DNA from 2 places in the Agrobacterium sp. H141 genome. Region 2 is predicted to be linked to the other one. Evidence: predicted binding sites of a transcription regulator. Region 2 holds the regulator's gene; the other holds the start of a gene.
The links. The regulator PhoB, encoded in region 2, activates phosphate uptake and scavenging genes when phosphate is short. The targets are predictions, from matches to a motif close to TGTCATNNANCTGTCAT.
Positions count from the first base shown of each region.

Region 1: the regulator PhoB is predicted to act here: its motif matches at 1,663-1,679, upstream of ACWPM9_RS08680 (UDP-2,3-diacylglucosamine diphosphatase).

Region 1 is NZ_CM169893.1:1,897,077-1,900,495, forward strand. It holds gene ACWPM9_RS08675 (NADP-dependent malic enzyme) at 1-1,483, opposite strand, end outside; gene ACWPM9_RS08680 (UDP-2,3-diacylglucosamine diphosphatase) at 1,724-2,581, shown strand; gene ACWPM9_RS08685 (MlaE family ABC transporter permease) at 2,795-3,419, shown strand, end outside.
Region 2 is NZ_CM169893.1:3,854,617-3,858,035, reverse strand. It holds gene ACWPM9_RS18135 (aspartate aminotransferase family protein) at 1-5, opposite strand, end outside; gene ACWPM9_RS18130 (GcrA family cell cycle regulator) at 436-990, shown strand; gene phoB (phosphate regulon transcriptional regulator PhoB) at 1,110-1,793, opposite strand; gene phoU (phosphate signaling complex protein PhoU) at 1,815-2,528, opposite strand; gene pstB (phosphate ABC transporter ATP-binding protein PstB) at 2,574-3,389, opposite strand; gene pstA (phosphate ABC transporter permease PstA) at 3,403-3,419, opposite strand, start outside.

The DNA.
Region 1 (3,419 bases), 2.0 Mb from region 2:
GCGTTTCGATGATCTGCGGACGCCCGATCAGGATCGGTTGAGCTGTGTTTTCTTCCAGCAGAACCTGTGCGGCGCGCAGCACGCGTTCGTCTTCACCTTCGGCAAAGATCACGCGCTTGCGGGTGGCAACCTTGGCGCTGGCAAAGATCGGCTTCATGATGAAGCCGGAGCGGAAGACAAAGCGGTTCAGCTGATCGAGATAGCTGTCGTAATCTTCGATCGGCCGCAGTGCCACGCCGGAATCGGCTGCGGCCTTGGCGACAGCTGGCGAAATGCGCAGGATCAGGCGCGGGTCAAAGGGCGAGGGGATCAGGTAGTTGGGACCAAACACCGGTGTCTCGCCGGTATAGGCGCGGGCGGCAACTTCGGAGACTTCCTCGCGGGCAAGGGCTGCGATGGCACGTACGGCGGCCATCTTCATCTCTTCGTTGATCGTGGTCGCGCCGCAATCGAGTGCACCCCTGAAAATATAGGGGAAGCACAGAACGTTGTTGACCTGATTGGGGAAGTCGGAGCGCCCTGTGCAGATCATGGCATCGGGTCGTGCCTCGCGCGCCAGATCCGGCATGATTTCCGGGTTCGGGTTGGCAAGCGCCATGATCAGCGGTTTGTCTGCCATGCGGGCCAGCAGTTCGGGCTTCAAGACACCGGCTGCAGACAGGCCAAGAAAGACGTCGGCGCCGTCGATGGTCTCGGAGAGCTGGCGCTTGTCGCTTTCCTGCGCATAGACAGACTTCCATGGATCCATCAGCACTTCGCGGCCAACATAGACAAGGCCTTCGATATCATGGACCCAGATGTTTTCGCGCCTGACGCCCAGGAGCACCAGCAGGTTGAGGCAGGCAAGCGCCGCGGCGCCGGCCCCAGAGGCGACGATCTTGGCGTCCTCGATATTCTTGCCGGCCAGTTCCAGCGCATTCAAAACGCCGGCAGCGACGATGATTGCGGTGCCGTGCTGGTCGTCGTGGAAGACCGGGATATTCATCTTGGCGCGCAATTGCTGCTCGACCTCGAAACATTCAGGTGCCTTGATGTCCTCAAGGTTGATGCCGCCGAAAGTGGGCTCGAGCGCGGCCACGGTGTTGACCATTTCGTCGACCTGGACGGCGTCGATCTCGATATCGAAAACGTCAATGCCGGCGAATTTCTTGAACAGGACCGCCTTGCCTTCCATCACCGGCTTGGATGCCAGCGGGCCGATATTGCCAAGGCCCAGAACGGCCGAGCCGTTCGAAATGACGGCGACGAGATTGCCGCGCGCGGTGTAGTCGGCCGCGGTTTCAGGGTTGTCGCGGATCGCAAGGCAAGGGGCCGCGACACCGGGTGAATAGGCAAGAGCCAGATCGCGCTGGTTTCCGAGCGGCTTTGACGCCTGGATCTCAAGCTTACCGGGGCGCGGATAGCGGTGATAGAAGAGTGCCTGCGCGTCCAGATCACCCGTTTCGGGGCCGGATTGCTGCTTGGATGTGTCTTTCGAGGTCATTCTGTCACCGAGATCTTGTCTATTGCCTTGTCACTGTCACTCCATACACCAATTGGGCGGAATGGCGAGTATTGGATTACAGCCAAGTGTGTTGCCGAAACGTGTATTCCTTCGCCTTCAGGGCTGTTTTCCACCGGAATCGGCTCACTGGAGCCTGCAACCGCCCTTCAACTGCCGCTTGTCATCTTCCTGATACACGAGTCTGGTTTTCAAAACGCGACATGGACCATCGTTGAGAGGATGACGCCCGTGAGCGCAGACATCGAAACCCGGCACTTCAGAACATTGTTCATATCGGACGTTCATCTTGGCTCCAAAGCTGCCAAAGCCGATTTCCTGTTGGACTTTCTGAGAACCCATGAAGCTGACACGATCATCCTGGTCGGGGACATCATCGATGGCTGGCGCCTGAAGCGCAGCTGGTACTGGCCGCAGAGCTGCAATGATGTGGTGCAGAAGCTGCTGCGCAAGGCCCGAAAAGGTACGCGCATCGTCTATATTCCGGGCAATCACGACGAATTCCTGCGGGCCTTTCCGGGCACGCATTTCGGCGGCATCGAAGTGGCGCACCGGATGATTCACGAGACGGCAGACGGAAAGAAATATCTGGTCCTGCATGGCGACGAGTTCGACATGGTGGTTCGCAATGCCCGACTGCTCGCTTATCTTGGTGACTGGGCCTACGATATGGCAATTGCGATCAATGTGGTTGTCGCGGCCGTTCGTCGTTATCTGGGCATGCCTTACTGGTCCTTTTCGGCCTGGGCCAAGCAGCAGGTGAAACAGGCGGTGAATTTCATCGGTGAGTTCCAGCGCGTTGTCGCCGAAGAAGCGCGAAAAAATGACGTGGATGGCGTGATCTGCGGCCATATTCACCACGCGGTGATGGAGGATATTGACGGTATCCACTACATCAATACCGGGGATTGGGTTGAAAGTTGCACTGCCGTTGCCGAGAACCAGGACGGCACATTCGAGATGATCAATTGGGGCCATCTGATCGGCGCGGCAAAGCCGATCGCGGCTTTGCCGGCACCGCAATCACAGATGCCGGTCCAGGTCGAGACCGCCAAAGTGTCCGATATACAGGCCGCCTGATTCCCGTCACCGTCTTGCGGGCACGCGTTATCGGGGCTCTGCGTCAGGTGGCGAGGCGCTATCTGTTGCCGCAGGGTGACTATGGCCTGTGTAAAGACGTTATGCGGATGGAAATGCCGGCGCGGCGAGCTATATTAACGTTTCTGAACTGTATTTCCGATGGCCGATATGTGATGTGTGCGGCCACCATTCATACCGAAGAGACATGTAAGCTTGAAGCCGGTCAATCAGGATAGCGCGAAGATCGAGTGGGCCGGCTCTTCCGAAGGCTCGGCGCGCACGCTCATGTTCAGCGGACCGTGGACCAATGCGTCCCTCGGGCCTGTGATATCCCAGCTAGACAGTGTCACCGGTGAGAATGCCCAAGGTGATGTCGCGCTCGACATTTCCGGTATTTCGACGATGGATATGGCGGGTGCCTGGTTGGTGCGGCGCATCTCCATCGGCTTTGATCAGCGCGGCCAAAAGGCATCTTTGGCAGGCGGTTCGGACACCATGATCGAACTGATCGAGGAGTTGCCCGACGAGGTCCCCAAACCCGCGCCAGCGGCTCCGAGGCCGCCGATTTTCGAACGCCTCTTCAGTCCACTCGGCAGGATGACTGTTGATCTCTGGGATGACGTTCTGGCGATGCTCTATGTCATAGGCTCGGCGGTACGTGGAGCCCAGACGAAGATCAATCGCGGCAGCGGCATATCTCCGGCAGCCGTGGTCAACCAGCTTGACCATATGGGCGTCCGCGCTGTTCCCATCATCACGCTGATGTCGTTTCTGATCGGAGCCATCATTGCCCAGCAGGGCGCGTTCCAGCTTCGCTATTTCGGTGCCGAGATCTTCG
Region 2 (3,419 bases):
GCCATTGCGCTTGACTCCTTCGACAGGCACGGAAGATACGGGTTTCGCTGATTGGCGGGTGTTACGAAGTCTAAAAATCAAAAATGCCGCCTTGCGGCGGCTCGCGCACTATCTTCATTTCGGACCCCCATGTCAATAAATCACCGCAATTGCGGGACTTTTTAGCACGGTGCCGTCGCAGCCACGCTTTAGTAGGCGATAGTGGTATTTTAGCCTGTGGACAGCAAGTTGGGGAAAACTATGAAATCGATTCGCGATGATTCCGGCGACTCTTGTCACGGAGTCAGGCTCACACTAGGTTAATGATCAATTACTAGACTGCATGCGGCGGAACTAGTCACCGACAATATCGAGGCATATTTTTTGTTTCGGAGTCTTCCGAGGCAGCGGTGAAGGATTCGGCCTCGGAATGCGCTACAGGCGGAGATATTTGGCATGAATTGGACTGATGAGCGCGTTGAAAGGCTGACGAAGTTGTGGGCCGAAGGTCTCAGCGCAAGCCAGATCGCGGCACAACTAGGCGGCGTCAGTCGAAACGCTGTCATTGGCAAGGTACACCGACTTTGTTTGCCCGGTCGCGCCAAGGCTGGCGGCTCCTCGTCTGCCTCTCGCGCGCCAAAGCGTCCGGCGCCAACGACAGCGCGGCCGCAAAGCTTTCAGCCACGTGTAGCCACGCGCTCGGCCGCCCGTCCTGCCGGCACAACCGTGTCACAGGATGAAATCGATGCTGGTGGCGAAGAGGAGCGTGCAGTCGTTCCGGTGCCATCCAATGTCGTGGTGCCGATTTCGCGTCGTCTTGCCCTCACGGAACTCACCGATCGCACCTGCAAATGGCCGATTGGCGATCCGATGACTGATGAGTTTCATTTCTGCGGCTGCGAGGCATCGGATAACGCACCTTACTGCACCTACCACTCGAAACTGGCTTATCAGCCAGTCAATGACCGCAGGCGCTCATCCGCGCAAAAGCAATCGCTTCCCAGCCGATAAAGATCATGAGATGAGGCCCCGCAAGGGGCCTTTTTTATGTAGTAAGTAAAAAGCCCACCGCCTGGCTGGGCAATGGGCTGAAACAGCGGTAGCAACCGCCAGCATGGGTCGGTAACCTGTCAGGCCTCCATGGAATATCCAGCGCCGCGCACGGTGCGGATCACGTCCTGCATGTTGGAAAAATTAAGCGCCTTGCGTAGCCGGCCGACATGCACGTCCACGGTACGCTCGTCCACATAGATGTCATGCCCCCACACACCGTCCAGAAGCTGTGAACGCGAATAGACACGCCCGGGCGATGCCATCAGGAATTCCAGCAGACGAAACTCGGTCGGTCCAAGTCGAACTTCACGGCTCTTGCGGTGAACACGATGCGTTTCGCGGTCGAGTTCGATGTCGCCGCAACGCAGAACGCTGGACAGCACTTCTGGCCGCGCCCTACGCAGCATGGCTTTTACCCGTGCCATCAGTTCCGGTGTGGAGAAGGGCTTGACCACGTAGTCGTCTGCACCTGTCGCCAATCCGCGTATGCGTTCGCTTTCCTCGCCGCGTGCCGTCAACATGATGATCGGCAGCCGTTCTGTTTCCGGGCGAACCCGAAGGCGGCGGCAAAGTTCGATCCCCGACACGCCGGGCAACATCCAGTCAAGGATCAGGAGATCAGGAACCCGTTCCTGCATGCGTATTTCGGCCTCGTCGCCCCGAAGGATCGTCTCGACTTCATAGCCCTCAGATTCCAGATTGTAACGCAGGAGGACGCTCAGCGCCTCCTCGTCTTCAACCACAGCTATTTTCGGCGCCATCTAGTGTCTCACTTCAAGTGCTTATTCCGCGACCGCACTGACATCGGTCGTCGTATCGTCCTTGGGACGGTCACCTTCCGGCTGCGTACCGGTGGTCATGTAATAGATGGTCTCTGCGATATTGGTCGCGTGGTCACCCACTCGCTCGATATTCTTGGCGCAGAACAGCAGATGCGTGCAGGTCGTGATATTGCGCGGATCTTCCATCATGTAGGTCAAAAGCTCGCGAAACAGCGAGGTGTAGATGGCGTCGATCTCTTCGTCGCGGTCACGGATGATCTTGGCCTTTTCCGCAGAACGGGTGGTGTAGACATCCAGAACATCGGTCAGCTGTTCGAGTGCGAGTTCGGAGAGATGTTCCAGTCCGCGCGCCAGCTTGCGGGGAACGCCGGTGCCCTGAACGGCCATCACGCGCTTTGCATTGTTCTTGCCCATGTCACCAACGCGTTCCAGATCGCTGGCGATTCGCAGCGCACCGATGATTTCGCGCAGGTCGGCTGCGACCGGCTGGCGACGAGCTATGGTGATGATGGCCTTGTCACCGATTTCGCGCTCGGCATTGTCCATCACCACGTCGTCAGAAATCACCTTCTGGGCAAGGGCGGCGTCGGAATTGACCAATGCGCGGACCGAGTCACCGACCATCTGTTCGGCAAGGCCCCCCATCTCGGAGATGCGCCGGATCAGATATTTAAGGTCTTCATCGAAAGCGGATAGAATATGGGTCGATGGCATTTGAGGTATCCTCGAAATTGGCTTCAGCGCGGATGAAACGGGATATCAGCCGAAGCGGCCCATGATGTAATCCTGCGTGCGCTGATCATCCGGATTGGTGAACATCTTGTCTGTGTCGTTTTCTTCAACGAGTACGCCAAGATGGAACATGGCGGTGCGCTGCGAGACACGCGCGGCCTGCTGCATCGAGTGCGTCACGATCACGATCGTGTAATTGGCGCGCAGCTCGTGGATGAGTTCTTCAACCTTGGCCGTCGCAATCGGATCGAGCGCCGAACAGGGTTCATCCATCAGAATGACTTCCGGGCTGACCGCTACTGCGCGCGCGATGCACAGGCGCTGTTGCTGACCACCGGAAAGGCCGGTGCCTGGCTCCTGAAGGCGATCCTTCACTTCGTTCCAGAGGCCGGCCTTCTGCAGGCTTGTCTCGACGATCTGGTCCAGGTCGGCCTTGCCCTTGGCGAGCCCGTGGATGCGCGGACCATAAGAGATGTTTTCATAGATCGACTTCGGAAAGGGGTTCGGCTTCTGGAACACCATGCCCACACGGGCGCGCAGTTCCACCACGTCGATCGAAGGATCGTAGATATCCAGCTCGTCGAGTGTGATCTTGCCGGACACGCGGCAATTTTCGATCGTGTCATTCATGCGGTTCAAGCAGCGCAGAAAGGTCGACTTTCCGCAGCCGGACGGGCCGATCAGGGCAGTCACCGTATTTTCGCGAACATTCAGGTTCACGTCGAAAAGCGCACGTTTCTCGCCGTAGTAAACCGACACATCCTTGCCGATCATCTTGTAGGTTTTATCGTTCATTTTCTGATCGACCGCCTTTTCCAAAGCTGTTTCCGACATCATGTTCATTGTTCTATTCCTTCTACCAGCGACGTTCAA